DNA from 4 places in the Priestia sp. SB1 genome. Region 3 is predicted to be linked to each of the others. Evidence: riboswitches for the same ligand, from Rfam matches in the RefSeq annotation. Region 3 holds a riboswitch; each other region holds the start of a gene.

Region 1 (7,179 bases), on a different contig from region 3:
TTTTAACTGATAGGCTTTCCCGGTATATGTAAAATAAAATATGACGATAAATAGAAGTGCAGCTATAATAATCGTTCTTTTTTTCAAAAGGAACCTCCTTTTCTACATCACGCTGCATTCAGGTGATACACCTTTTTATTCCTCCTGTTCCGCATCCTTTTAGTACAATGCTGCTTCCTACAAGCAGACTGTAGATTAATCCCGGAACAGGAAGTATTAACGTTATCATCAACAGTAACATGCCCGTACTTGTAAGAGCTACTCCTGCAGCTCGATTTTTCATTCATTTCACCGCCATCTCTTGGTGAATTTTTTATATGAAGCAATAGAAATAGTATTAATCTTCTACCTACTTATGTATTGTTCGCTTATAGGTCAGAATCGTCAACACGCCTACTAGGAAGATCGTTGCTTCACATTACCTTTTTTTAACTAACTCATGATTTATGAAATAAAAACAGCTCATCTACTGTTGCTCCCAGTTCTTGGGCCAGCTGGAAAGCCAGCGCTAAGCTTGGATCATACTTATTGTTTTCAATTGCGTTAATCGTTTGTCTAGATACACCGCATACTTTCGCCAATTCATCTTGAGACATCCGCTTGACTTTACGCAGTTCTTTAATTCGGTTTTCCACCATTCATCACTCATCTCTAAAATGTAAAAAACTTTTTACATCCATATCTTATATTATCTTCCTTGTTACTGTCAAATATGTTTGACAAAGTAGCGTCTTTTACATAACTGAAATAGAGGTTAGAACAAAAGTAGGTTAGTTGAAGGACAAGGCGAACGAGTTTGATTAAGAATTCATCTCGTGCTAATTTTTTTATGGGTATGGTGAACGTAGGTTTCGTGTATGTAGGTGCTTCTAGCTGATGATTGGAGGGCAAGGCGAAGACTCCTGCGGGAAAAAGCGGAACAGGTGAGACCCCGCAGGAGCGCAAGCGACGAGGAGGCTCAGCGGCCGCCCGCGGAAAGCGAAGCCTTGCACGGAAATCATTAGCAGTGTAACAAGCAATTCATAGTAGTAACATTAAAGCTCCTTACTCATATTAAACCACTGCACGCCTGCATGCTGGGACTGCGCAACTCCTTGATTCACATATCCATTTTTTTCGTAAAACGGAATCAATTCTTCTTTACACGTTAAAGTCACCGTTACGCGCTGTTTGTTCCGTGCTTGTTTTTCAAACTCTTTTAGCAGCATACTGGCAATTCCTTTGTGATGATGCTTGGGATTTACAACGATACCCAAAATACTTTGATAACCGCCTGTCTCAGGGTTCGAAATCGTTTTTTCAAACAAATCATCCGTAATAAACGGAGCTGAAATGACGGGTCCGTTCACATATCCGATTATTTCTTCATTTTCTTCGGCGATGATAAACGTATCAGGAATGGTTTTAATTCGCGTGATAAATGCATCTTTTGAGGCAGCTTCTTCAGGTGTAAACCCTTTGTTTTCTAATGTAATTAATTGGTTTAAATCTTTTTCATCCACTTGTCTTATAATCATTGAAACGATTCCTTTCATTATGTATTTCTCTTTTTTCTCTAAAAGCTTCTATTATATATAACTATCTCTTTCTACTATATATAAAAACGCACAAACAAAAAAGGATTGACCTCTGCATCATACAGAATTCAACCCTACTTCGCTGTTTAATGAACGTCTTGATTATTTAATAAATGCACCAAATGGCTTGCCCACCGGAAGCACAACTCGACCGTAGTGAGTATTTAATACAGCCGCTGCAGATCCATAGAATGAAAACAGAGCAATTAATAGCTCTGACACTGCTGCTAGTAAGTGCGTGTATTCATATGCCACACCAAATGTACTTAGCGATAATCCAATAAATAAGGAATCAATTAATACAAAAATAATAAATAATACTTTATGAGTGCCCATTGCTCCAATCGTCATAAAAACGCTGAAAATTAAGTAGCCGACAAAAGCAAATGCTAGCTGCTTCGGATCCGCTTCTTTTGCGAGCGCTTCTCCAAATGCGCCAAGCTGAATAAGCCATGTCATCGCTACACCTAGCCAAAATAAACCGAAGGCACCAAAAGCAGTTGCGCCGAAGGTATTATTATGTTTGAAATCTTGCATAGACGCAATTAGCTGCCCTATTCCGCCTAAAAAAATTGCCCATGGCAATACCAATGAAACACCATCGGTTACCCCAAGCTTTTGAAACGATGCAACAAGTGTCACCATGGCAAGTCCGAATAGGCCTAGCGCTGATGGATCCGCTGTTACAATTTTAACGTGCTGCGTGCTGTTGTTACTCATGTTGTACCTCCCTGATTTTAAAAACACCTTTAAAAAGATACAAAAATCTACGGGAAGTGTCAATGGATATTTTTGGCCTTTAAAAAACCCATAAGACCAAGCAGTGTAGCGTTTACACTGCTTGGTCTTGACTTTCTTGTTATTAAGCGTTTTGTAATAAATTTTTTCTTGTTTGTTTTGCAGACTCAACCATCACTTTTAAAGCTTCCACCGTCTCGCTGATTCCTCTTGTTTTAAGACCGCAGTCGGGATTAATCCAAAACAATGCAGGATCAAGCACTTTTAGAGCGCGGTCAATGTTTCGTGTCAGCTCTTCAAGCTTCGGTACGCGCGGGCTGTGGATATCATATACGCCAAGTCCAATTCCCTGGTTATACGTATGTTTTTCAAACGCATAAATTAATTCACCGTGGCTTTTGGACGTTTCAATGGAAATCACGTCGGCATCAAGCGCTTTGATCGCATCAATAATCTCTTCGAATTCCGAATAGCACATATGCGTGTGAATTTGCGTCTCGTTTTGCACCGATACCGTGGCTAATTTGAACGCATACACCGCGGCGCTCAAGTAGCTTTCCCAGTTTTCTCGTTTTAACGGCAGTCCTTCACGCAGCGCCGGTTCATCTACTTGAATCATTGAAATGCCCTGACTTTCAAGTGCTTCCACTTCTTTTCTAAGAGCAAGCGCAATTTGATTTGCCACGTCGTAGCGCGGGATATCATCACGCACAAATGACCAGTTTAAAATCGTAATCGGCCCCGTCAGCATTCCTTTAACAGGCTTATTGGTTAGAGACCGTGCGTAGACCGTTTCTTTGATCGTCATCGCCTGCTCGTACGAGACATCTCCGTAAATAAGCGGCGGCTTGACGCAGCGAGAACCGTATGATTGCACCCAGCCAAACTTCGTAAACTGAAAGCCTCCTAATTTTTCACCGAAGTATTCAACCATGTCCGTACGCTCAAACTCTCCGTGCACAAGGACATCTAAGCCGATGTCTTCTTGAATTTCAATCCATTTTTTGATTTCAGCGTTAATGTACGCTTCATACGCTTTGTCGCTCAATTCTCCTTTACGCCACTTTAGACGCTCTTTTCTCACTTCTTTTGTTTGCGGAAAGCTTCCAATTGTTGTCGTTGGAAGAAGCGGCAGTTGAAACGCTTCTTGTTGAACGCGTTGACGTACGTCAAACGGCGCTTGGCGCTCTGCTTTATAGCTGTCCAGCTGCTTCAGCTCTTTTTGCACGTCTTGGTGATTTCGAAAAGATGATCCATTTAATGCTTGAATCGCCTGTTTGTTTACACTTATTTCTTTTTCAATTGCTTCTTTTCCTTGCTGCACCGCTTTTGTTAAAAGCGTGATTTCCTTTAGCTTTTCATCTGCAAAAGACAGCGCGTTTTTTAGAATTGGCTCAATGGTTTTTTCGCTTTTCACCGTGACAGGAACATGTAATAAACTTGATGAAGGCTGCAGAATCAAACGGTCTTTTGATACAGCTTCTTCAATTTCACTGATTGTTAAAAGCTGTTCGTCCAAGTTTTCACGCCAAATGTTTCGTCCGTCAATCACTCCTGCTGCCAGCACTTTATCAGTTGGAAAACCATATTTATTAAGCGCCGTGAGATTTTCGCCTCGGTCATGTACAAAATCCAATCCAATTCCGTGAACAGGAAGAGCAACTACTTCTTTATAGTAATCTACGCTGTCAAAATACGTCTGCAAAATGACTTTTACATTCGGTGCCGCTTTTTTCAAAGCTTCATAGACTTCTTTATAGAGCGCCAGGTCTTCTTTTGATAGCGTTGTAGCTAAAACCGGCTCATCTATTTGTACCCACTCTACTCCTTCTGCCTGAAGCTCAGCTAAAATAGTCGCATACAGAGGAACAAATTGTTCAACTACTTTTTTAAACTCACTTTTTTTATATCCTTTTGACAGCTTCACAAATGTTACTGGACCTAAAATAACGGGTTTGCCTTTGATATTCAGCTTTTGTTTTGCTTCTTTGTAAAATTGAAGCGGGCGATTTTCTACAAGTGCCGGCGTACATTCCTCAAGCTCGGGTACGATGTAGTGATAATTTGTGTTAAACCATTTTGTCATCGTAGAAGCTACCGCACCTTTTGTTCCTCGCGCGATGTCAAAATACGTTTCAAGCGATACCGGGCCTCCGTTATATTCAAAGCGCTTTGGCACCAAACCAAACATAGCGGCTGTATCTAACACGTGATCGTATAAGCTAAAATCGCCGACTGGAATTAATTCAATTCCTGCGTCACGCTGTTTTTTCAGATGTCCTAGACGAAGAGCTTCAATTTCCTGAAGAAAGATATCTTTCTCTAGCTTTCCTGCCCAAAACTGCTCAAGCGCTTTTTTCCATTCTCGTTTTTCACCAATTCTTGGATAACCTACATTTGAACTTTTTACACTGCTCATTTTTTCCACTCCCTGTATATTTTTTTATCGCTAAACTAAAAAATCTCCCTTTTCGAAATGAAAAGAGAGATGATACGCATACTTAACTAAAGTTGAGATAGCCTGTTTTTCTCAACACGTATTCCTCACTCCTCTCTATATCCCGTAGAGCTTAAGTGCATACAACAGGCAGGTCTCCTGACTTAGGTTCATCGCTTCCTATCCCTTCCCATTTCAACATGAAACAGTGGTTAATAAGTTGCTCCCCATTACAGTGGCGGGACCGCGCCGGCTTTTCACCGGTCTTCCCTTTTAAGCTGCGTACATTCGTTACACAGCACCTGATGCATTTCTATGAAATTGTTCATTCAAAACACCTTTACATAAAATAAAAAGCCTCTCTATTATGAATAGAGAGGCATAGTATCTATGAAATCCTCTCTTATTTTTCAAAGCTGTACGCTTTGCAGGATGTAGCACCTTTTTAACAAGATTGTTAAATGGTTGCCGGGCTTCACAGGGCCAGTCCCTCCGCCTCTCTCAATAAGAGTTTTAATTGTTTATAATATTTTGAATGTAAAGTCATCTTAACACCTTACATTTATGTTGTCAAAAGAAATTTCAAAAAAATTAGTTTTCAGGAGGCGTTGACGCTAATTTTTGCCTTAATAATTTGTAATCATCTTTTCGATGTGTTTCGATCAAGTCTTTTGCTCCTTGATGATACCCTGAAGAATAAATGTACTCTACCGCCGTTTCGATAAGCATTCTCTTTTCTTCCGCACATTCTCGGTCCATTAGGGGGAACAGTCTACCTAAAAGGTCATTTAAATCTTCCTTAATAAAACGATTGAGTCCTTCTTGCATCTTTTCGTTTGCCATGATAGCTCCTCCATTTGCTGTGTATGTTCTAAGTTTCTATAAACAGGCATTTCACTGTGAATGTTAAGATAAAGTTAAGTCATTAAACAGTATATCAAGTGAATGTTTTTCTTCAATTACATATGTAATACAAATATATGACAAATATAGAGAATATATCATCATTCACTATCTATTATAACGCTTGGCTTAGCCTTCTGCTACAAGGTTTCGTACGGTTTTCCAAAAGAGGTTGAGACATAACGAAGTGAATCCAATCTAAAGGCAAATGGGATTCATGAGCTGAATCGCTTGTGACACCGCAGTTGATTTCCGTATAAGACTTCGCTTTCCGCGGGCGGTCGCTGAGCCTCCTCGTCGCATAAGCTCCTGTGGGGTCTCACCTGTTCCGCTTTTCCCGCAGGAGTCTTCGTCTTGTCCTCCAATCACCTACTAGAAAGACCTATACACATGAAATCTACGTTTACCCTAATAAAAAAATGAACCACTAATCAAGATGCTTGATTAGTGGTTCATTTTTCATTTCGCCTAAAACCCTTTTTTCCCAGCCTCTTTTTTTTGAACCTAGCTTTCTACTTTCTTGTTTTTACAAACAACTTCTTCGAGGTCGTCCAAAATCCTTCCAAAGAAGAGGTCCTAAAATGTCGTACCGGCTAACAAAAAACTCCGTAAAATTATAATTATTTAAAATTAAAGGCGGTTCAAAATCAAGGGGAGCACCCGCGCCTCCTGATAATACAAAATCAGTGCCTCTTCCAAGCGTAAACGACCCGTTTCTGTTTTTTCTAATAAACTGCTCGTCATACGCATGCACGTGGCTAACTAACACTTTTTTCACGCGATGTTCTTGAATTAAATCAAAAAATTCTTGACTTTGAGGAGTCGTTACAGGAAAACCTCCCAGGTCTGACCACCGGCCAATATTTGGCTGCGCATGCATGGCTACAACGGTATTACGAGGAGCATCCTCTAGCTGCTGCTCTAAATAATTCAGCTCTCTATCTGTAAATCCATATATTTTATTCTTGGGACTGATGATATTATTTAATGCGATGCACCGGAAGTTAAAGACAGGAATATCAATGACCCAGTGCACTTTTCCGATAGTGGCTCTGAAGTTTTCGAGGTTGCTTTCTTCAAGGTTTAATTCATCATGATTCCCTACGCATACAAACACGGGAATGTTTGGTGCTATTTTTTCGACAACCTTAACAAAGTGCTCCAAATACCTCTTTTCTCCTGTATACACGGTGTCTCCCCCATGAATAATAAACAGCGGATTCAATTCCACCGCCTTTTTTAACACAAGCTCAAATTCACCGCTCATCGTGTAACAATTATCGTTTGGTCCGTCACCTCTGCTGTCGCCCATAAAAACAAAGTTGAATGGATCTCTCGGATTTAATTGTTTAATTCTTTGCTTTAATAACTTTTCAGAACGTTCATGAAGCGTCAAATTCATCAACTAGTTAATCCTCCTATTACTAAATAAAATTGGTTAAAAGTAAACAAGCTTACTTATTTATATGGAAATTTGCTGATGAAGGTCACTATCTTCTTGTAAGAAGAACGCACATTTAAATG
Region 2 (7,179 bases), on a different contig from region 3:
GATAAAAACACGTGGTGAGATCATCAAGAATTTATACGCTTTTACGCTCAATAAACCGAAAAGGAAGCTCAATTTTTTGAGGATCCTTGCTCCTGACTAGTTTAAAAAGCGTTTCGCCCATTTCTTTGAGAGGAAGTTCGATCGTTGTGATTTGTAAATAAGAAGAAAGCGGATGATTATCAAAACCAATAATAGCTAAATTGCCTGGAACTGATATACCCGCTTGTTCGCACTGAGCTTTTATACCAATAGCGACTTGATCGTTTGTTACTAAAAGCGCCTGAGGCCGATTTTTCATCTGCACCAATTTTTTTACCACTTTTTCACCATCTGTCACGTTCAAACAGCCTTGAAACACCCATTCCGGATGATAAGGCTCATTTATTCTTTCTACATATTCTTTGTATGCTTGCTGCCTCTGTTGACTATTTGTACCCGTCATTCTTCCAATACAGTAGCCAATATCCGTATATCCTTTTTCTTTTAAATACATGAGCGCTTTCTTAAAAGCTGCATAATGATCAACGTATACGGAGCGAATAGAACGATTTTGTACGTTTTCGCACACGGCTATCGGCCCGTACTGCTGATAGCATTCAATCGTGCTCCAGCTGCTTGCTCTAGAACAAATAATCACTCCATCAACCTGCTTTGTTTTTAGCATATGAAGCGCTTCTTCTTCTTTTTTTACATCATAGTTCGTCTGACAAATAACAAGCTGATACTGCTTTTCTAACGCTTGAGAGGCCACTCCTTCTAAAAGCAGACTGAAATAAGGATGATTAATAAAAGGCAAGACGACGGCAATCATATTTGTTTTCCCTTTTGATAAGTGAACGGCATTAATGTTTTGTTCGTAATTAAGTTCTTGAATTAATTCTTCTACCAGACGGCGCTTTTCTTCTTTTACATACGGATGATGATTTAAAACCCGTGACACGGTCGAAACAGATACACCAGCTTTTTTTGCGATATCTCGGATATTTGTCATGTTTTCACCTTTTTCTCTTGCGCTGAAACGCGTTTCATACTTTATTCTCATTATAAAGTGAAAAAGCAATAAGCTAAACCCGTTACAATCATGTTTTTATTCACTTATATAAGGAGGTCATATCATGGGTATTTTATTATTCATTTTATTATGCGGAATTGAAATCGGAGGAGCGGCTTATGCACTTAAACAAAATGAGACACTTTGGAAGGAGCTAGATGAAAAAAAGCAGACTGATTTTTTCAAACAGTAAAAAACCCTTAAAAAGAATGTTCTTTTTAAGGGTTTGATATTACGCAGCTTCTTTAGATGATTTTGATTTTTTATTTAAACGAGGAAAGCCAATTACAATTGCAATGATACCGCAAACCGCTGTTAACATTGGATAGAATGTAAATGGAATAACCTCAATCGGTGAAACTTTAGCAAATCCTGCTGCTAGAAGCATTTGTGCACCGTAAGGGATAAGCCCTTGAACGCTGCATGAAAACAAGTCGAGCAGACTGGCTGATTTACGATTGTCAATTGAATACTTATCAGAGATTTCTTTCGCTAACGGACCTGCTGTAATAATTGAAATCGTGTTATTAGCCGTGGCTAAATTGGTTAAACTTACTAATCCCGCGATACTGAATTCTCCGCCTTTTTTTGTTTGAATGCGTCGTGTTAATAGGTTCAATAAGAACTGAATACCGCCGTTATAGCGAATGAGTTCAACCATTCCGCCAATTAAAAGAGATAAAATAATTAATTCCGACATTCCGCCAATACCTTCTGTCACAGTTTTAGCAAGAGAAGAAAGCGTGTAGCTTCCGTCAGCTAATCCAATTACGCCGGCTAATACAATTCCTCCGGTTAAAATGCTTAATACGTTTGCACCAAATATGGCAGCAACGAGTACGCCGACATAAGGCAAGATTTTAAACCAGCTAAAATCTTTAATTTCTACTGATGACGTATTGCCTAGCGTCATTACAAGTAATAAAATCACTGTAACAATCGCTGCAGGAAGGACAATGAAAAAGTTTACTTTTAATTTATCTGACATATTTGTTTTTTGCGTACGAACTGCCGCAATGGTCGTATCAGAGATTACGGATAAATTATCTCCAAACATTGCACCACCAACAACAGCAGCAATTGCCAATGTAATGGATACATGCGCCTGCTCACTGATTCCTACAGCGATAGGCCCTAACGCAGCGATCGTTCCCATTGACGTTCCCATCGAAATTGAAATGAATGCGCCAATAACAAAGATTCCGACTACCACTAAGCTTTGCGGAAGCACAGACAGAGCTAAGTTTACCGTTGAATCAACAGCTCCCATGCCTTTAGCGACTTCTGAAAAAGCACCTGCTAAAATAAAAATAAGTACCATAATAATGATATCAGGATGCCCTGCTCCTTTAGCAAAGCGTTCCACTTTTACATTAAGTGAATCTTTGCGGTTCATAGCCAGCGCCACAATGGCTGCAATGATAATAGCTACTAATACAGGCAGCTTATAAAAATCTCCCGTTATAATTCCTGATCCGACAAACAGGACTAAAAAGACGCCCAGCGGTAACAGCGCCCAGCCGTTTCCTTTTTGTTGTTCCATTCTTAACACCTCTTGTTTACGTAATAAAAAAAGACCTCTTCTTATTGATAAGAAGAGGTCTCTTATTTGTATCATAAGATTACCCTTCTCATCTTCCAAACGAAACATCGTCTGCTGGATTTGGCACCGCACTGCGTACAGCCAGTTGCCGAGACATCGTAGGGCCAGTCCCTCCGTCTCTCTTGATAAGAAGTTTGTAGTTGTTTTAAAAATAGTCTTTCACTACTGTAATCTCTTTTTATTTAATTGTCAAATGCTATTTTAGAAAAATATATAGTGTGAAAATTCTCACATCAATTAGCTACGTCACGTTTTAAAAACGCCACCCATGCTACGCCCATAAAGAAGACAAAGTGTGCAACTAAGATGAAGATTGAAAATGGAATTGTCATTCCGTCAAACATCGTCTTCATTCCGTCCATATACTGCACAAAGTTTGTGTTGGCGAACAGTAAAAATTTCCCCCACCATAGACCAAACTGTGATACTATCCCAGTTACTGCTTTCGCCCCAATACTTACGACAATAGCTAGACTTGAAGCAAGCGCGCTGTTTCTAAATAAAGACGACAGCATGAATGCGAACGTCATCATCATAAACGTTTCCATATACGCGCTGTCATACGTAAGCGTAATGTTTTTAAGCAGCTGCGCATCTCCTTCTAGACTGGCAAATCCAAAGAACAATGCTCCCCATACAAACGAAAAAAGCAAATAGCTCAGCAAATAATACAAGCTAATTAAAATGAGCGTTATGTACTTGGACGTTAAAATCGTTGAACGTCTAGCAGGGCGAATTAAAAGAAGCTTAATGGTACCCGCTTCAAACTCTTTTGCAACCATTGATCCTCCAACAGCAAGCGCGAAAAATTGAACGAGGATCAGCATGCCTGCACTAAATGACAGGAAATTCAATATGTTGTCTTCCGTTCCTGCGCTGTTTGCTACTTTCTTCATTAAAAGAGCCATACAAAGAGTTAAGATGCCGATTGTAATAAACGTGACTTTTGTACTTCTTTTGTAAAACCATTTCATATGTTCATTTTGAATTAACTTAAGCATGGTGCTCTCCCTCCGTAACGGACATAAACGAATCTTCAAGCGTCTCATAAACAGGAGTGATTCGGTAGACTAAAATATCGCTGTCCACTAATTTTCTATTCACAGCTGGAATTTGTTCTTTCATAATCACTACATCAATACTATCGGATTTTATTGTTACTTGGAATTCTTGAGATAAAAGATCCGCTGCTTGTTGCACGTCAGATACTTCAAATTCTACATACATCCCTTGATCTTGACGATTTGGAGATAGATCTTGAACAGCTTTTAACTCGCCGTTTTGAATAATACCAACGCGGTCACATAATGCTTCCACTTCTTTTAATAAGTGGCTCGCGATTAAAATTGAAATACCTTCTTCCCTGCAGAGGGTTTGTAAATATGTACGAAATTCTCTCATTCCCGCTGGGTCTAGACCATTTGTTGGTTCGTCTAGTAAAAGCAATGCAGGCTTATGTAAAATAGCTTGAGCTACTCCTAAACGCTGTCTCATCCCAAGGGAATACGTCTTCACTTTTGCATGAATGCTGTTTTCAAGCTTTACTAGCGCAATCACTTCATCCAAGCGTTCTGCTGTGATCCCTTCATGCATATTCGCAAAGTGTTTTAAATTTTGATAGCCCGTCAGATAATCATAAAACTCAGGATTTTCAATAATCGCTCCAATTGATTTCATAGCTGATGTAAACTGTTCTTTTAAAGGAAAACCATTGACGGTAATTGTTCCCTTTGTTTCTTTAATGAGTCCTACGACGGTACGAATGAGCGTTGTTTTTCCAGATCCGTTCGGACCAAGCAATCCGAAAATCTCACCGCGCTCAACCGATAAGGATACATCATGCAAAATGGTTTTCTTCCCAATTACTTTACTGACATGATCTACTTGTAGCACTGTTTCTGTCATCATGTACATCCTTTCTTTAATTAGCAATACGCCTTCTATTGTTTCTCTTTTTTAACTATTTGTCTACTATAACCTTATTTTTGGAAAAGTAGCCCATTCAAATCATTCGTATTATTCGCTTACATTTGATAAAATAAAACAAATCTTAGTTAGAGGAGGACTTCTACATAATGAACTTAACCATATACCTTGCCGGGCAAATTCACGATAACTGGCGAGACGAAATTAAAAACCAAGCAGAACAATTAAACCTTCCCCTTACCTTTGTCGGTCCCATGACAGACCATGACCGCTCCGACAACATTGGAGAAGAAATTTTAGGAAAACAGCCTAATGCTGTCTTAAAAGATGAAGCTGCTTCTCAAATTAATAATTTACGCACGCAGGTGCTCCTTAAAAAATCTGATGTGGTCATTGCTTTATTTGGTGAAAAATACAAACAGTGGAACAGCGCAATGGATGCGGCGACAGCCATCGCATTAGATAAACCGCTAATTTTGGTTCGCCCTGAAAAACTGCACCACCCGCTTAAAGAACTGTCAAACAAAGCCCAAGTTGTAGTCGAAACGCCAGAACAGGCTCTTCAAGCATTAGCTTATATTTTTGAATAATAAATAAGAGCTGTCCAAAATTGGCAGCTCTTATTTATTATTTATTGAGGGCTCCGTACGAAGCATGTGATGAGTATTTCTTTGGGGGGATTTTTTCATTTTTGACATAAAGATAAACAAAGTTATAGTGGGGTGCTTACTTTTTTGACCCGGATGCTCCATAATCTTTAATCGTTAACTTCACATCATAGTTAATTGGCACTTCACTAAATGTTTGATCCCAATTGTCTTTAACCCTCATCCATACTCTGGGCCTCTTAATTCTCAATTGATTTCCGAAACCTGCAACATCAACTTTATATTTTGTTTGCATTTTTTCTAATACGTTTCTTACCAGGTGCTTTACTTTTTTTTCTGAAGTTTTTTGCGCGTTCTGTAAAAATTGATTGTTAAAAGAGCTCCCTGAGGTCATCCAACTTTCAGATAGCCTTCCCACTGATTCAATGTGTACATCAAAAGAGATATTATTTCCTTTAACATGAGGTTGAATGTGACTTTTCATAGACTCTATTTCATATACAATCAGCTGACCGGTCTTTTTATCAAAGCTTTTTACTAGGCCACCTTTTCCTTTACCTGTGATCCAGGTCAGACCATCTAGTTCTTCTTCATTCAAAAAACCAATCATTTTGTTTGTTTTTCCTTTAATTATACCTGCACCCGCAAATTTGATTTCTCCATTTGCTGATACTACATTTTGCAACAGAAAACTAGACCGTGATTGGATTTTGCTCTCTAGTTTAATAAGCGGCATGGGAGGTAAAATTCTCGTTGTTCGATAGGCATTTTTCACCATTGTAGACAAACGAAATGCTGGGATTTCCCCTGCTGCTTTTGATTCGAGTGTGTCGCTTGCTCTCCCTTTACTAATAAACATCAGACAACTTGGTCTAAAATCATTGTCACGAAGACTTTGATCCACTAATTGTTCCAAACTATACGATCGTGCAAGGGCCTCACCGATAACCATCACTTTCATATGGGGACTAGTTAAAGGGGTATCACTTCTTAAAGATAATTCACGAAGCATTTGAAAAGCAGAATCTCCTGTTTCAGACACATTCACATAAGATTTCTGTTGAGGACCTCCTTGTTTAGTGGTTGAACTTGCCACTTGTGGGGTGATAAGTTGATAGGTTGAAGTAATCAGGTTCTTTCTCGCATATCCCCCTCCTTTTTCATCAAATTCTTTTTCAATCATAGACTCCTTCCCCTTATCAAGCGCCACACCTACCCCTAAACTTCGTTCTTCAATTTCATGACTACTCCAGCAGCCTGCCAGAGGAGCGAGCAAAAAAACAGAAAGTAAAACCAATAAAAACTGTACGTGATTAGAGGTTTGTTTCATACTTTCTCCCCTTTACTTTTGAAATGATGAGAAGAAGCAGCGGCAAAAAGCCAAATAAAACCAAGGCAGCGTTGCCAACCATATCCCCTACTTTAAATACATCATTGATGTTTTTGGGGATCATGGAAATAAGATAAATAACGGGAAGCACGCCATACATAAATAGATGAATGTTCTTTTGGAAAAGTTGAGATAGTCCTAATGAAGCAGCATAATGGTTAACAGTAAAAGAAGTAAACATTTGCATAATCCATACCACCAGCAACAGAGAATCAAATCGTTCAAAAATCAAACCGGTCAGCTCAAAACTTCGTATCAAATCAAGTGTGGGCCATGTTCTTGTAACTACCCCATCAACAGATAACGCTCCGATCACCATTACAACAGTAATCACATAAATGAATAAAGGAATAGTAATTCCAACTAGTACAGCTTTTCCTGCTTTGTGTGGTTCTTTCATAAAAGCTAAAATGATTAACATGATTTCAGGACCCGTAAATGCAAGAGCAGTTGTTTTTATGCCTTTTAGCACCGGGGTGATACCTGAACCTAGTACCGGGCGCAGATTGTCTACTTCAAATATTTTGATACTCATAAAGGCAACAAGTAAAAAAAGAATAACTGTAATAGGTAATATAATCTCAAATAGACGAGCGATTGG
Region 3 (7,179 bases):
AAATTCTGTGCGGCGATCTGTAAAGACAGGAATTTGTTTACGAATTTCTTTTACAAGTTCCAGGTTAACGTCGGCACTTAAAAGTTCTTCGCTATCGCCAGCTTCAGCGATTATTTCTCCCCACGGATCGATGACTAAGGAATGTCCGGCAAATGTGTTATTAGGATCTTGGCCTACACGATTACACGCGATTACATAGCATTGATTTTCGATTGCGCGGCTAATGAGCAGTGCTTTCCAATGGGCAAGTCTTGGAGCCGGCCACTGAGCAACAACAAATAAGACTTCTGCTCCGCTGCTAGTATGCACGCGAATCCATTCTGGAAAACGAATATCGTAACAAATAACTCCTGCGCATAAAGACTGTTCAAGTGTAAAAAGATTTTTTGCTGTTCCTGCTTCTAGATAGAGGTGCTCATCCATTAATTTAAATAAGTGCAGCTTACTGTATTGTGACACTTCACGACCTTTTCGGTCAAAAATATACATCGTATTTGTGACGCCTTGCTCTGTTTTTTTCGCGATCGAACCTGCCACAATATTTACTTCGTTCGTTTTAGCAAATTGAGAGATTAATTGCTTGGCCTGCTGTCCTTCATCATCGGCAATTTCGTCTAGCCGCGTCAAATCATAAGCTGTATCCCATAGCTCAGGAAGCACAAGGATGTCAGGGTTTTCTTTTAGAGCTTCCGTCATTTTTTGTTGAATATATTTTCGGTTTTTAGTTGGGTTTCCAAACGCAATATCAAGCTGCAAACACGTGATTTTTACACTCACTTTATCATCCGTCCTTTTTTTAGTAGTTGAAAAAAATGACTTTACAAGTTGAGTATTACAATATATTATTTGTGACTAGAATTTCAAGAATTTTTTGAGAAGGTGTGCGATGATGAAACAATTTGAGCAATCGGAACTATTAAAAAGTTTACCAAAACAATTTTTTGCATCACTTGTAGGCAAGGTAGGAAAAGTAATGGCCCAAGGGCACGACGTTATTAACTTAGGGCAGGGAAATCCTGATCAGCCTACTCCTTCACATATTGTAGAAACACTCCAAAAAGCAAGTGCTAATCCTATGCACCATAAATATTCTCCATTTCGGGGGCACCAGTTTTTAAAAGAGGCCGTTGCGACTTTTTATAAACGAGAATATGGCGTTGATGTGGATCCTGAAAAAGAAGTAGCTATTTTGTTTGGCGGGAAGGGTGGACTTGTAGAAATTCCGCAGTGCTTATTAAACCCTGGAGATACGGTGCTGGTTCCGGATCCTGGATATCCTGATTACTGGTCTGGAGTAGAGCTTGCAAAAGCAAAGATGGAAGTGATGCCGCTCACGGCTGAAAATCATTTTCTGCCCGTATACGAAGAGATAGGTGAACGTGCTAAAGAACAGGCAAAGCTCATGTTTTTAAACTATCCGAATAATCCTACCGGTGCAGTGGCAACAGCAGAATTTTTTGAAGACACCGTGGCGTTTGCTGCCAAGCACGATATTTGTGTGGTACACGACTTTGCCTACGGAGCCATTGGATTTGATGGTAAAAAGCCAATCAGCTTTTTACAGACTCCTGGTGCAAAAGAGACGGGAATTGAAATTTATACTCTTTCTAAAACGTATAACATGGCGGGATGGCGAGTTGGATTTGCTGTAGGAAATGAAAGTGTAGTAGAAGCTATTAATCTTCTTCAAGATCATATGTATGTCAGCCTCTTTGGGGCGGTTCAAGAGGCAGCAGCGGCAGCTCTGTTAGAATCTCAACAATGTGTGAATGATTTAGTTAAGCGCTATGAATCTAGACGCAATACCTTTATTCAAGGGCTTCAAGAAATTGGTTGGGACGTTACATCTCCAGCGGGTTCCTTTTTTGCATGGCTAAAAGTTCCTAAAGGATATACTTCTGAACAATTTTCAGATTTACTTCTTGAAAAAGCCCACGTTGTAGTGGCACCTGGAGTAGGCTTCGGAACATATGGTGAAGGCTATGTGCGCGTAGGACTGCTGACGGATGAAGAGCGCATGAGAGAAGCTGTATCTCGAATAAAAAAATTAAATTTATTTTAAAAACGCATTGACAATCCTTTTTGAGTTGGCTTAATATGTAAGAAGTTAACGAGATTAATAACCGATAAATCCTAGCGGTATTTTTTATTTAGTATATAATCTACGAATTCAATTTAAATAAATAGCAACTTTCTTATTAAGAGTAGGTGGAGGGACTAGCCCGATGAAGCCCGGCAACCGACTTAACGCATGTTAAGCACGGTGCTAATTCTTGCAGCAGCAGCTGAGAGATAAGAAGAGCAACGAAAGCCTCTTCTTAATTACAGAAGAGGTTTTTTTTATTAACGATATTAAACAGCAAGGGAGTTTTTAGCATAATGAGTGAAATCGTTGCAAGCTACTTACTACATGACAATAAAGGAAATTTTCATAAAAAAGCGGAAGGAATCGCTTTAGGACTAACCGTCGGCTCATGGACAGATCTGCCGCTTTTAGATCAACAGCAGCTTCAAAAGCATAAAGGGCGCGTCATATCCGTAACTGAGCTTCAAGACTGCGAACGTGTTAACGGATATTTAGGCGGAGAGGTTAAGCAGGCTATTGTCAAAATTGCTTATCCTACTGCCAACTTTTCAAGAGATTTACCGGCTATTTTAGTTACGGTTTTCGGAAAACTATCACTTGATGGAAAAGTGAAATTATTAGACTTGGATTTTCCTGATGAATTATTAGCTGAATTCCCAGGACCGCGCTTTGGAATAGAAGGTATCCGAGAGAAACTAGGCGTTTATGACCGTCCGCTTGTGATGAGTATTTTTAAAGGCGTAATTGGAAGAGATATGACGTACTTAACAACTCAGCTTCGTGAGCAAGCGCTTGGCGGAGTGGATTTGGTTAAAGACGACGAGATTTTGTTTGATAGTGAACGAACACCTTTTGAAGCTCGCGTTACAGAAGGAAAAAAAGTACTGAATGAAGTATACGAAAAAACGGGACACCGCACGCTGTATGCTGTTAATTTAACGGGACGAACGTTTGAATTAAAAGAAAAAGCGAGAAAAGCAGCTGAGCTAGGAGCCGATGCTCTTTTATTCAACGTATTTGCTTACGGGTTAGACGTACTGCAGGCACTTCGAGAAGATGATGAAATTAACTTGCCGATTATGGCACACCCAGCTGTTAGCGGAGCGCTTACGCCATCAGAGTTTTACGGTTTTTCAAATTCATTACTGCTTGGAAAACTATTGCGCTTAGCCGGAGCGGATTTCTCACTGTTTCCATCACCATACGGAAGCGTAGCGCTTTCTCTTGAAGATACGACAGGCATTGCCTACGAATTAACGCGTCCTGTGTACAAATATAAGCAGACTTTCCCGGTTCCTTCAGCAGGAATTCATCCTGGAATGGTACCGCAGCTTGTGAAGGACTTTGGAATCGACAGCATTATTAATGCAGGAGGCGGAGTTCACGGTCATCCAGACGGCGCTATCGGAGGAGGAAAAGCATTCCGTGCGGCGATAGATGGAGTACTCTCTCATCAAACACTAGCCGAAAAAGCGGAAGAATCAAAAGAGTTGCAAAAAGCTTTGCAACTATGGGGAACAGTAGAGGTGAAAGCATGACATCGTTAAAAATCTTTTGTGACTTTGATGGAACAATCACAAATAGCGATAACATTATTGCTATTATGAAACAATTTGCTCCTCCGGAGTGGGAAAGTATTAAAGACGACGTGCTAGCACAGCGCGTCTCCATTCAAGAAGGAGTAGGGCAAATGTTTGCCTTGCTTCCCGTGGAATTAAAGGAAGATATTATTTCTTATATTTTAGAGACGTCTGCTATTCGAGATGGATTTGATGATTTTATTGCCTATACAAAAGAGCATCATATTCCGCTTTATATTGTAAGCGGAGGAATTGACTTTTTTGTAAAACCGCTTTTGGGAAATCGAGTTGCAGAGGAAATGCTCTACTGCAACGGATCTGATTTTTCCGGTGAGCATATTTCCATTACGTGGCCTCATACATGTGATAAACAGTGTACAAATGACTGCGGCTGCTGTAAGCCAACGATTATTCGCCATCTTGCAGATGAAAGAGATCATACGGTTGTTATTGGCGATTCAATTACAGATTTGCAGGCTGCCAAATTAGCTGACACTGTCATTGCGCGTGACTTTTTAATTAAAAAATGCGAAGAGCTATCTCTACCGTATCGTCCTTTTTCTACTTTTTATGATGTGATTCGCCATTTACAAGAATTAACAGAAGAGGTGAAAGCATGAGTATTATGGCTCAGCAAAGATTACACGAGCTTGCAGATATAAAAGATGAGTTGGCAGAGCGCGATTGGTTCTTCGGTACAAGCGGAAACTTAGCGATTAAAGTGGATCAAAATCCGACAACTTTCTTTGTATCAGCAAGTGGAAAAGATAAAAGAAAACGCACAAATGAAGACTTTTTGTTAGTTGATCAATACGGGAAGCCTGCAGAAGAAACGCATTTAAAGCCTTCTGCTGAAACGCTTTTGCACGTTAAGATTTACGAGTCAACGAATGCTGGGTGCAGCCTTCATGTACATACAATCGACAACAACGTGATCTCTGAACTGTACGGAGATGAAGGGTTTATTTCATTCAAAGGCCAAGAAATTATTAAGGCACTGGGTATTTGGGAGGAAGATGCGGAAATTACTGTTCCGATTATTCCGAATTACGCGGATATTCCGACACTAGCAGAAGAATTTTCTCACCATATAAAAGGCGATCAAGGCGCGATTTTAATTCGTAACCACGGGATTACGGTATGGGGAAAAAATGCGTTTGAAACAAAAAAAGCGCTAGAAGCCTATGAATTTCTATTTAGCTACCATGTGAAATTACTATCACTTAAAGGCATTAAGCCAAAGGTGCATTTATAAAAGGAGGAAATAAAAATGGCGCAAATTCGCTTACATGTAAATAATAAAAGAATTGAAACTCAAGAGGAAGTATCAGCTTTTCTGGCAAACAATGAAGTTATTTATGAAAACTGGGATATTACAAAACTTCCAGAAAATCTTCGTGAAAAATATGATTTAACTGATGAAGAAAAAAAAGAAATTTTAAACGCTTTTGATGAGGATATTAAAGATATTTCTGAACGCCGCGGCTATAAAGCTCAAGATGTTATCTCGTTATCGGAATCTACACCAAACATTGATGAATTGTTAAAAAACTTTCAGCGCAAGCATATTCATACAGATGACGAAGTTCGCTTTATCGTAAGCGGTCATGGAATCTTTGTTATTCAAGGAAAAGACGGCGAATTTTTTGATGTTGAATTAGAGCCAGGCGATTTAATTTCAGTACCAGAAAACATTCTTCATTACTTTACACTAATGGAAGATCGTAAAGTAGTCGCTGTGCGAATTTTTGTGACAACTGAAGGATGGGTACCTATTTACGCATAACAACTACTTGTAAAGCATAGGTCATGATCACCCCGCTTTTACATCTAAAAGCGGGGTATTCTTTGGATTATTATAAAACTAACTATTTTCATATGAATAATAAGTATAATAGGAGGAACACCATGAAAAAGAGTAAAAAAATGCTGTGGCCACTTACTTTGCTCGTACTTCTAGTTTTTGCGCTGGCTGCCTGCACGAAAGAACAGCCAAGTCTAAACGAGAAAGCACAGGCAGCTCCAGCGCAGCAAGCGGCTTCTGCTAAGCCTGTACAGCAAGAAGGAAAACAGATTACGAAAGATACAAAAATTGCGCTTATTTCTGAATTTACATCAGGCACTCACGCTGCTCAGTACATAACAGGTGTGACAAAAGCGGCTAAAAAAGCCGGAGTACAGCTATCCGTTTCTGATTCTAATAATGATCAATCTAAAATGGCTGCGTATTTAGACACGGCTATTAACCAAAATGTTGACGGTATTATGATTGACCACGGTCGGGCTGAAACCCTTGAACCTGGCGTGAAGCGCGCGATTGCAAAAGGGATTCCCGTTATTGCAACAGACGTAGAATTAAAAGTAGAAGGCGTTACAACGATTGACCAAGATGATTATATGCTTGCGCTCCAGGGGTTAAAGCAAATGATGCAGGACATTAACGGAAAAGGAAATATTGTATATGCGTTTGTTGGAGGCTTTGCACCGATGGAAAAACGCGACAGCATTTATAAAATTATGATGAATCGCTATCCAGATGTAAAACAAATTGCCACGTTTGGAAGCGCAACAGACAACACCTCTCTAGACACTCAAAATAAAATGGCGGCTGTATTAAAGCAGTATCCAAATAAAGGAGACATTGCAGCCGTTTGGGCACCTTGGGACGAATTTGCAAAAGGAGTCACAAGAGCGATTAAAGAAGCAGGACGAGATGAGATTAAGGTATACGGAGTGGACTTATCTGATGAAGACCTGCAAATGATGCAGGCAAAAAATAGCCCGTGGAAAGCGTCAGCTGCTGTAAACCCAGCTTCAGTAGGAGAAAAGCAGGTTGATCTGCTTCTTAAAAAGATTTCCGGTCAAGAGATCCCTCGTTATTATTCCTTTGATCCGGTTTTAGTCAAACAAACTGACTTGCCTAATCAAACGATTAATATGGACCAGCTTAGTCAGTACGTAGAAGAATGGGGTAAAAAAGAGTAGAAGTGGAGGGACAGACATGACGAACGAGCTTTCAATGAAGAACATTACAAAAAACTTTGGTTCTTTTCAAGCGCTGAACAAAGTTGATTTTACTGTTCAAAAAGGGGAAATTCATGCTTTATTGGGAGCCAATGGTGCCGGTAAAAGTACGTTGATGAAAATATTGTGCGGAGCTTACGACGAGTACGAAGGAAAGATCTACAAAGACGGAGGAGAAATCTCTATTTCTTCTCCTAAAGAAGCGAAGAGCCACGGCATCGGCATTGTACACCAAGAAGTCGATGTAGCGCTGATTCCTTCGCTATCAGTAGCTGAAAACATTGTGTTAGACGTGCAGGTTTCTAAGAAAAGTAAGACATTTGTAAACTGGAAATCTATTTATAAGAAAGCGGAAGAAGCTCTTTCTTTACTTGGTTCTTCTTTATCCGTTAAAAAAAATGTTGTTGATCTAACTCTATCAGAAAAACAGCAGGTGCTTATTGCACGTGCAATTGTACAGAATGTTGATTATTTAATTTTGGATGAACC
Region 4 (7,179 bases), on a different contig from region 3:
GCGGCTAGCGTTACGTCATTATGACTGCGCTGGAATCCTTCTAAATATGCAAGGTTTCCAAGACCTCCAGCTCCAATCACACCCGCCATTGCCGTATAGCCTACTAACGCAATGGTTGTTACTGTCAAACCGGAAATCAAAGCTGGCAGCGATTCAGGTAACAGCACTTTAAAGATAATAGTGCTTGTTGTGGCTCCCATTGATTTAGCAGCTTCAATAACACCTTTATCAATTTCACGCAGACCAATTTCTACAAGACGCGCATAAAATGGTGCTGCTCCAACAATTAAAGCCGGTAACGCTGCATTAGCGCCTAAAATACTTCCTACCAATGCTTTGGTAAATGGAATCAGTAAAACAATTAAAATAATGAATGGAATGGAACGAAAGATATTTACAACCGCCGACACAATGGCATATAAAGGTTTGTTTTGCCAAAGCTGTCCTTTGGACGTTAAAAATAAAAGCAGGCCCAATAAAATACCTAGAACAAATGTGGCTACAACTGAAATAGCCGTCATATATAGTGTTTCATTTGTCGCTTGAATAAAATCATCTAAAATAACGTTTGGAAATAGTTTCTCAAGCATTTGTCATTACCTCCACTTCTACCTGCTGCTCATGAATGTATGCAATGACTTTTTCAACTTCTGTTAATTCTCCGTCTAAATGAACGAACAGCGTCCCGTATGAACCTGTTTGTGTATGAGAAATCTTTCCTTGCAAAATATTAATCGTTACATCAAACTGTTTTAAAATCGTTGTAATGAGCGGTTGCTCTGCTTTTCCGCCAACAAACGTCAGCTGAATAATTTGCCCGCTTGGATACAGCTCTTTTACTTGTTCAATCGTTTCAAACGTTTCCTCTGGTTCAGAAATCTGTTGAACGAATCGTTTTGTAATCGGCTGCTTAGGTTTTCTGAATACTTCTAGCACTTGTCCTTCTTCTACTACTGCCCCATTTTCCATAACGGCTACTCGATGACAAATTTTACGAATGACGTGCATTTCATGAGTAATCAATACAATGGTTAACCCTAGCTTCTCATTAATATCTACTAACAGATCTAAAATAGAATCTGTCGTTTGAGGATCAAGCGCTGATGTTGCTTCATCACAAAGCAATACTTTTGGATTGTTCGCTAGCGCTCGAGCAATCCCAACACGCTGCTTTTGTCCGCCGCTAAGCTGTGATGGATAAGCATCTTCACGCCCTTCAAGCCCGACTAGCTTAATAAGTTCGTCCACTCGTTTCATTCTTTTTTCTTTTGAAATCCCTGCTATTTCTAACGGAAAGGCAATATTTTCTCGTACCGTACGCGACCACAAGATATTAAAGTGCTGAAATACCATACTAATTTCTTGTCTAGCTTTTCTGAGTTTTCCGCCTTTAATTTTTCCAATATCATTACCTGCTACTTCGACCGTTCCTGTCGTTGGTGTTTCTAATCCGTTTAGCAAGCGAATCAAAGAACTTTTCCCCGCTCCGCTATAACCAATAATTCCGTAAATTTCACCTTGGTTAACGGTTAGATTCACATTATCAACAGCTGTTACTTGACCGCTTTTGGCCTGATAAATTTTTGTAACGTCTGTTAATGTAATCATATTTCTTCACCTTCTTTAATAAAAACTTAATTATGTTAGGTTGCCCTATAGGATGAAAAAGCCGTAAAACAATTTTCCCCATTAAAAAAGCCTCTCTGCGCATGACAGAAAGGCTCGATATTTAATCCTTTCTCTCATCTTTCAAAGCGCATAGCTTTGCAGGAATTGGCACCATTTCAGTTAGTCTGACGGTTGCCGGGTTTCACAGGGCTCAGTCCCTCCACCTCTCTTGATAAGAGTTCGCAACAATTATTTTGTTTTTAGGAAATATTCATTCATTTATGAACATTCATGAGTGTGATTTTAGCATGTGTCAGATAGGCTGTCAACAGATTTTATTCTTGGGATAATATCCCAAGATTTCAACAGCCCCAACGGTTCGCTCTCTTTCCACTTCTTCATTTTAAACAAACGTTTGATTATCGAAGCTCCTCGAGTACGTGCTCGATGGAATGAAACGCGTAGAGTTTTTTTACCATTTCACCATTTTCCACTTCAATCAAACAAGGTACGCTTTCAATAGAAAATAATTCTGCTTTTGAAGGCATATAATTCAAATTGCTCATTCCGATGGTTACATCCGGCAGCATCGCTTCTGCCACGGTTAACATTTTTTTTGCCAGCTGACATGTCCCGCAAAAAGGCGTATGGAAAAAGATAAAGGCTCTTTCTCCTTCTTTTAACTGATCATCCAGCTGTTTTTCGCTCCATTCTTGCATGTTGCTCATTCCTTTTATGTTAAAAATTCTGCATTAACATCGATATTGGCACTCAGCAATACTGTTGCTATGTGATGTCTAGGGGCGGCAGCAACTTCTCGGTACATTTTATCAATATATAGATGCTCTGCTTCCGGAAGCTCTCGTTTAAATTGTTTTCTCAGCTTATTCCCTGAATCATCAGAGTCAACGAGTATGTATACCTCTTTGTTAAACGTACAGTCAATAATTTCATCCAGCTTTGATAAACTAATCGTACCGTTTGTACAAATAATTTCAATTGGTTCTCGAATGATATCTTGAATACGCTTTTTATCTGACTTTCCTTCGACAATAATTACTTTTTCAATTTCAATTAGCCCCATTTTCATCACCCATAATCGTCAGTTGTATAGTAACATCATTTCTTTATGCTATACAATATTCGTTAATGTATCACAGTTCACCTGTTTTTTAAAAGAAATTTGCAAGAAAGAACTCTTTTAAAAGGCAGTTTAGGCCATATTATCCCTATAAAACAAGAAAAACAGCGGCAGTTGCCACTGTTTAGCACCATCCTGCTTCTTCATCGCAGTCTGTATATTTTTGCGTTTCACCTTGTTTTTGTACGTCCGCGTATTGATAGAACTTATTATTTTCTTGCGAATATCCTTCTTCAAAGCGGTATTCATTGCCGCTTGTTCCGTAGCTAACTTCACCAATTGGCTGCTTATCAACGTATAATTTCATACCGCCGTCATGAAATTTAGCTGTAACGCGATCTGTAACGTCCATTTTTTGTTTTTCAAACATAAAAAGACACTCCTTTAGCTTGTTTACTAATAGAGTGTCCAGTCAAAAACTTTTCATAAAGACAATTTATGGAGGAATATTATCCTTCGTTTGTCATTTCTTCGTATTGCTCTGCTGTCATCAGCTTGTCTACTTGAGAAGCATCAGATGGTTTGATTGTAATCATCCATGCTTCTTCGTATGGAGATTCATTAACAAGTTCAGGACTATCGCCTAAGTTGTCGTTTACTGCTACAACTTCACCGCTAATTGGTGCGTAAAGCTCAGAAACTGTTTTTACTGATTCAACGCTACCAAACGGCTCGTCAGCTTCTACTGTTGCTCCTACTTCTGGCAGTTCAACGAATACGATGTCTCCAAGCTCAGCTTGAGCGAAATGTGTAATACCTACGCGGACAACGTCTCCTTCTGTTTTTACCCATTCATGCTCTTCAGAATAACGCAAATCTTTTGGTGTACTCATCTTAATCCCTCCAAAATATGTATCGTAATTTGTTTATATAAAAAGCGCCTTCAACGTGGAGAACACTTTCTACAACCTAAAATAACTTCCTATTAACAGTGTAACGTAAAAGGTAAAAATTTTCTATTTGAAAACTTACTTCCACACGTCCTCAAACTGCTCTTCTTTGAAACCAAGCGTTACTTTTTGTCCATCTGTTAGCAGCGGACGCTTAATTAACATGCCATCTGACGCAAGAATAGACAGAAGTTCGTCTTCACTCGCACTGCTTACTTTATCTTTAAGACCTAACTCGCGATATTTTTTACCGCTTGTATTAAAGAATTTTTTTAATTCTAGGCCGCTGTTCTGATAGTAAGCTTGCAGCTGCTCTTTTGTTGGCGGATTTTCTACAATATGAATTTCTTCATATGCTACTCCGTTATCATCGAGCCACTTCTTTGCTTTTCGGCACGTACCGCACTTTGGATATGAATAAAAAAATAATGACATTTCGTCAACCACCCTTTATTTTAAGCTTTTTTCGTATTTTAACACATCCTTTATCATTTACCTAGATAGAGGCTTCTTAAACAAAAAGGAGCTCGCAAAACGAGCTCCTTTTTCCTTAAACTGTGAATTTCTCTACTTCTAGAAGCGTTTTTGCAACCTCGCGCTTTACGCTAATTACATTGATTGGTGTATAGCGAGTTAATTTGCGAAGAGACGAAAGCATGACTCTAAGCGTATCACCTTGTTCAACGCCAATTAACGTTTCTTTTGCATCTGCTTCGATTCGATTAAATGCTTCTTGGCAGAATACTTGCGTGTATTTTAATTTTAAGCTGTTTTGATCTACTCCTGTTTTGGAAATGGCTTTTTCAGTACGTAAAACAGTAGATTCCATTGCATATACGTTACTAATCATATCAGAAATATTAACGAGAATTTCTTGTTCTTTTTCTAATTCTTTGCCATACTTTTGTGCAGCTAATCCCAAAAGCAAGAGCGCAATTTTCTTCCCGTTTTGCACAAGCATTTTTTCTTGATCTAACGGCTCATTTCCTACTTCCTGCGGCATAAGCATCATCAATTCTTCTTGAAGCGTTTGTGCTTTTTGAAGCAGTGGAAGCTCTCCTTTTAACGCTTTGCGTAAATATGTGCCTGGTACTAAAAGACGGTTAATCTCATTTGTTCCCTCAAAAATACGATTAATGCGAGAATCGCGATACAGACGCTCAATTTCATACTCGCTCATAAAACCGTAGCCTCCATGAAGCTGCACGCCTTCATCTACAATGTAGTCAAGAGCTTCCGTGGCAAACACTTTATTTAATGAACATTCGATAGCATATTCAGCAATAGAAGCAGCAATTTGTTTTCCGTCTTTTTGCTGTTCTTCTGAAAGCTGGCCCATATGGTCTTCAAAAAGTCCTACCGTACGATATACGGAGCTTTCAGTTGCATACAATTTAGAAGCCATTGTGGCTAACTTTTCTTGTGTTAATGAGAATTTAGCAATTGGCGTTTTAAACTGCTGACGCTGGTTAACGTATTGAGACGTAATTTCTAACGCACGTTTCCCTGCTCCAACTGCTCCAACTCCAAGCTTATAGCGCCCAATATTTAAAATGTTAAAGGCAATCACATGGCCTTTTCCAATTTCACCTAGCACGTTTTCTTTTGGAACAAGCGCATCTTCAAGAATCAACGTTCTGGTTGATGAGCTTTTGATTCCCATTTTCTTCTCTTCCGGGCCAACCGAAACGCCTGGAAATTCGCGCTCAACGATAAAAGCAGAAAATTTATCGCCGTCAATTTTTGCGTACACCACGAATACATCAGCAAATCCAGCATTCGTAATCCACTGCTTTTCTCCATTTAACACATAGTGTGTACCTTCTGCGTTAAGGCGAGCTGTTGTTCGAGCACCGAGAGCATCCGAACCAGAACCCGGTTCAGTCAGCGCATAAGCCGCTATTTTTTCCCCTACCGCTAAAGCAGGTAAATATGCTTGTTTTTGCTCTTCTGTTCCAAATAAGACGATTGGCAATGACCCAATTCCTACATGAGCACCATGAGTGATGGAAAATCCGCCTGCTCGAGACATTTTTTCAGCAATTAAAGCCGAAGTAATCTTATCTAAACCAAGCCCACCGTATTCTTCCGGTACATCTGCACCAAGCAAGCCTAATTCACCAGCTTGTTTTAATAGCTTTACAGAACGGTCAAATTCATGCTTTTCTAAATATTCCACTTGCGGAAGGACTTCATTTTCTACAAATTCATCTGTCGTCTTGGCAATCATCTTTTGTTCAGATGTATAATCCTCCGGCGTGTAGACGCGGCTTGCATCGCCTTCTTCAATTAAAAAACTTCCACCTTTAATCATTTGTTTTGTTTTATTTGACATGTTCATATCCCCCTTTGAAATGATTATGCTAACAATTCAAATACACCAGCAGCTCCCATTCCTCCACCAATACACATGGTGACAATTCCAAACTGCTCATTTCGACGCTGCATTTCGTGCATTAAGCTAAGAGTCAGCTTAGCTCCAGTACAGCCTAATGGATGACCTAAGGCAATAGCGCCTCCGTTTACATTTACTTTATCTTCATTAATATTTAATTCACGAATAACGCCAAGTGCTTGAGAAGCAAATGCTTCATTTAATTCAAACAATCCGATATCAGAAAGCTCCAGCCCTGCTAGTTTAAGAGCTTTAGGGATGGCAGCTACCGGGCCAATCCCCATTACTTCAGGTGGAACTCCTCCAACTGCAAATGAGCGAAACTTAAGCAAAGGCTTTAAGCCTTCTGCTTCAGCTTGTTCTTTATCCATTAGAAAAACGGATGCAGCTCCGTCACTTGTCTGCGAAGAGTTTCCAGCTGTGACGGATCCTTTAATCGAAAAGGCTGGACGAAGTTTCCCTAATACGTCCGCAGTTGTGCCAGGACGAACTCCTTCATCTTGAGAGAACATCAGTTTTTGTTCACGTAGCTTATTGTTTTCATCGATTTTCCGAAGCGTCACTTCTACGGGAACAATTTCGTCGTTAAACTTCCCTTCTTGAAGTGCTTTTGCTGCTTTTTGATGGCTGCGTACGGCAAATGCATCCTGGTCTTCACGTGAAATGCCGTATTTCATCGCCACTTGTTCTGCTGTATGTCCCATGCCCATATAATACTCCGGCGCATTTTCAACCAGCTGAACATTCGGACGCGCTACGTTTCCAAACATCGGAACAAAACTCATTGATTCTGCTCCTCCAGCTAACACTGCTTTGGCTTGCCCTAGCATAATTCGTTCTGCACCGTAGGCAATACTTTGCAAACCTGATGAACAATAACGATTAATCGTTATTGCTGGCACCGTATAAGGCAAACCTGCAAGAGCGCCAATATTTCGAGCCATATTCAAACCTTGTTCTGCCTCAGGCATCGCACAACCAATAATTAAATCATCAATCGGTCCTTCGTATCCGCCTGCTCGGCGAAGAGTTTCTTTAACCGCAATAGCTCCCAAATCATCAGGTCTAACACTTGCCAATGAACCTTTTTTTGCTTTTCCGACCGGTGTCCTAGCACCTGCTACAATAACTGCTTCTCTCATTTT

Evidence for each region. Region 3 has a riboswitch for S-adenosylmethionine ahead of mtnW (2,3-diketo-5-methylthiopentyl-1-phosphate enolase). Riboswitches for the same ligand answer to the same signal wherever they lie in the genome.
Region 1: linked by a shared signal. The riboswitch ahead of metE (5-methyltetrahydropteroyltriglutamate--homocysteine S-methyltransferase) and the one ahead of mtnW (2,3-diketo-5-methylthiopentyl-1-phosphate enolase) in region 3 are both predicted to bind S-adenosylmethionine.
Region 2: linked by a shared signal. The riboswitch ahead of WKH56_RS17540 (Na+/H+ antiporter NhaC family protein) and the one ahead of mtnW (2,3-diketo-5-methylthiopentyl-1-phosphate enolase) in region 3 are both predicted to bind S-adenosylmethionine.
Region 4: linked by a shared signal. The riboswitch ahead of WKH56_RS24625 (methionine ABC transporter ATP-binding protein) and the one ahead of mtnW (2,3-diketo-5-methylthiopentyl-1-phosphate enolase) in region 3 are both predicted to bind S-adenosylmethionine.

Annotation. Positions count from the first base shown of each region.
Region 1 is NZ_JBBJSS010000006.1:394,836-402,014, forward strand. Features, by position in the region: gene WKH56_RS23945 (DUF5301 domain-containing protein) at 1-87, opposite strand, end outside; gene WKH56_RS23950 (hypothetical protein) at 119-283, opposite strand; gene WKH56_RS23955 (helix-turn-helix transcriptional regulator) at 438-638, opposite strand; gene WKH56_RS23960 (hypothetical protein) at 881-1,012, shown strand; gene WKH56_RS23965 (GNAT family N-acetyltransferase) at 1,035-1,535, opposite strand; gene WKH56_RS23970 (acetate uptake transporter) at 1,680-2,297, opposite strand; gene metE (5-methyltetrahydropteroyltriglutamate--homocysteine S-methyltransferase) at 2,440-4,734, opposite strand; cobalamin riboswitch at 4,885-5,073, opposite strand; SAM riboswitch class I at 5,153-5,263, opposite strand; gene WKH56_RS23980 (hypothetical protein) at 5,344-5,595, opposite strand; gene WKH56_RS23985 (hypothetical protein) at 5,854-6,024, opposite strand; gene WKH56_RS23990 (metallophosphoesterase family protein) at 6,182-7,057, opposite strand.
Region 2 is NZ_JBBJSS010000004.1:467,323-474,501, forward strand. Features, by position in the region: gene WKH56_RS17530 (LacI family DNA-binding transcriptional regulator) at 32-991, opposite strand; gene WKH56_RS17535 (hypothetical protein) at 1,116-1,244, shown strand; gene WKH56_RS17540 (Na+/H+ antiporter NhaC family protein) at 1,284-2,594, opposite strand; SAM riboswitch class I at 2,680-2,786, opposite strand; gene WKH56_RS17545 (ABC transporter permease) at 2,888-3,655, opposite strand; gene WKH56_RS17550 (ABC transporter ATP-binding protein) at 3,648-4,559, opposite strand; gene WKH56_RS17555 (YtoQ family protein) at 4,730-5,170, shown strand; gene WKH56_RS17560 (Ger(x)C family spore germination protein) at 5,307-6,518, opposite strand; gene WKH56_RS17565 (spore germination protein) at 6,502-7,179, opposite strand, start outside.
Region 3 is NZ_JBBJSS010000003.1:247,946-255,124, reverse strand. Features, by position in the region: gene WKH56_RS11920 (carbon-nitrogen family hydrolase) at 1-777, opposite strand, end outside; gene WKH56_RS11915 (pyridoxal phosphate-dependent aminotransferase) at 890-2,062, shown strand; SAM riboswitch class I at 2,193-2,299, shown strand; gene mtnW (2,3-diketo-5-methylthiopentyl-1-phosphate enolase) at 2,380-3,624, shown strand; gene WKH56_RS11905 (2-hydroxy-3-keto-5-methylthiopentenyl-1-phosphate phosphatase) at 3,621-4,286, shown strand; gene WKH56_RS11900 (methylthioribulose 1-phosphate dehydratase) at 4,283-4,921, shown strand; gene WKH56_RS11895 (1,2-dihydroxy-3-keto-5-methylthiopentene dioxygenase) at 4,937-5,452, shown strand; gene WKH56_RS11890 (sugar ABC transporter substrate-binding protein) at 5,575-6,651, shown strand; gene WKH56_RS11885 (sugar ABC transporter ATP-binding protein) at 6,668-7,179, shown strand, end outside.
Region 4 is NZ_JBBJSS010000007.1:65,976-73,154, forward strand. Features, by position in the region: gene WKH56_RS24620 (methionine ABC transporter permease) at 1-590, opposite strand, end outside; gene WKH56_RS24625 (methionine ABC transporter ATP-binding protein) at 583-1,608, opposite strand; SAM riboswitch class I at 1,740-1,847, opposite strand; gene WKH56_RS24630 (thioredoxin family protein) at 2,028-2,327, opposite strand; gene WKH56_RS24635 (toprim domain-containing protein) at 2,342-2,692, opposite strand; gene WKH56_RS24640 (YusG family protein) at 2,874-3,119, opposite strand; gene gcvH (glycine cleavage system protein GcvH) at 3,199-3,582, opposite strand; gene WKH56_RS24650 (arsenate reductase family protein) at 3,718-4,074, opposite strand; gene WKH56_RS24655 (acyl-CoA dehydrogenase family protein) at 4,190-5,974, opposite strand; gene WKH56_RS24660 (acetyl-CoA C-acetyltransferase) at 5,998-7,176, opposite strand.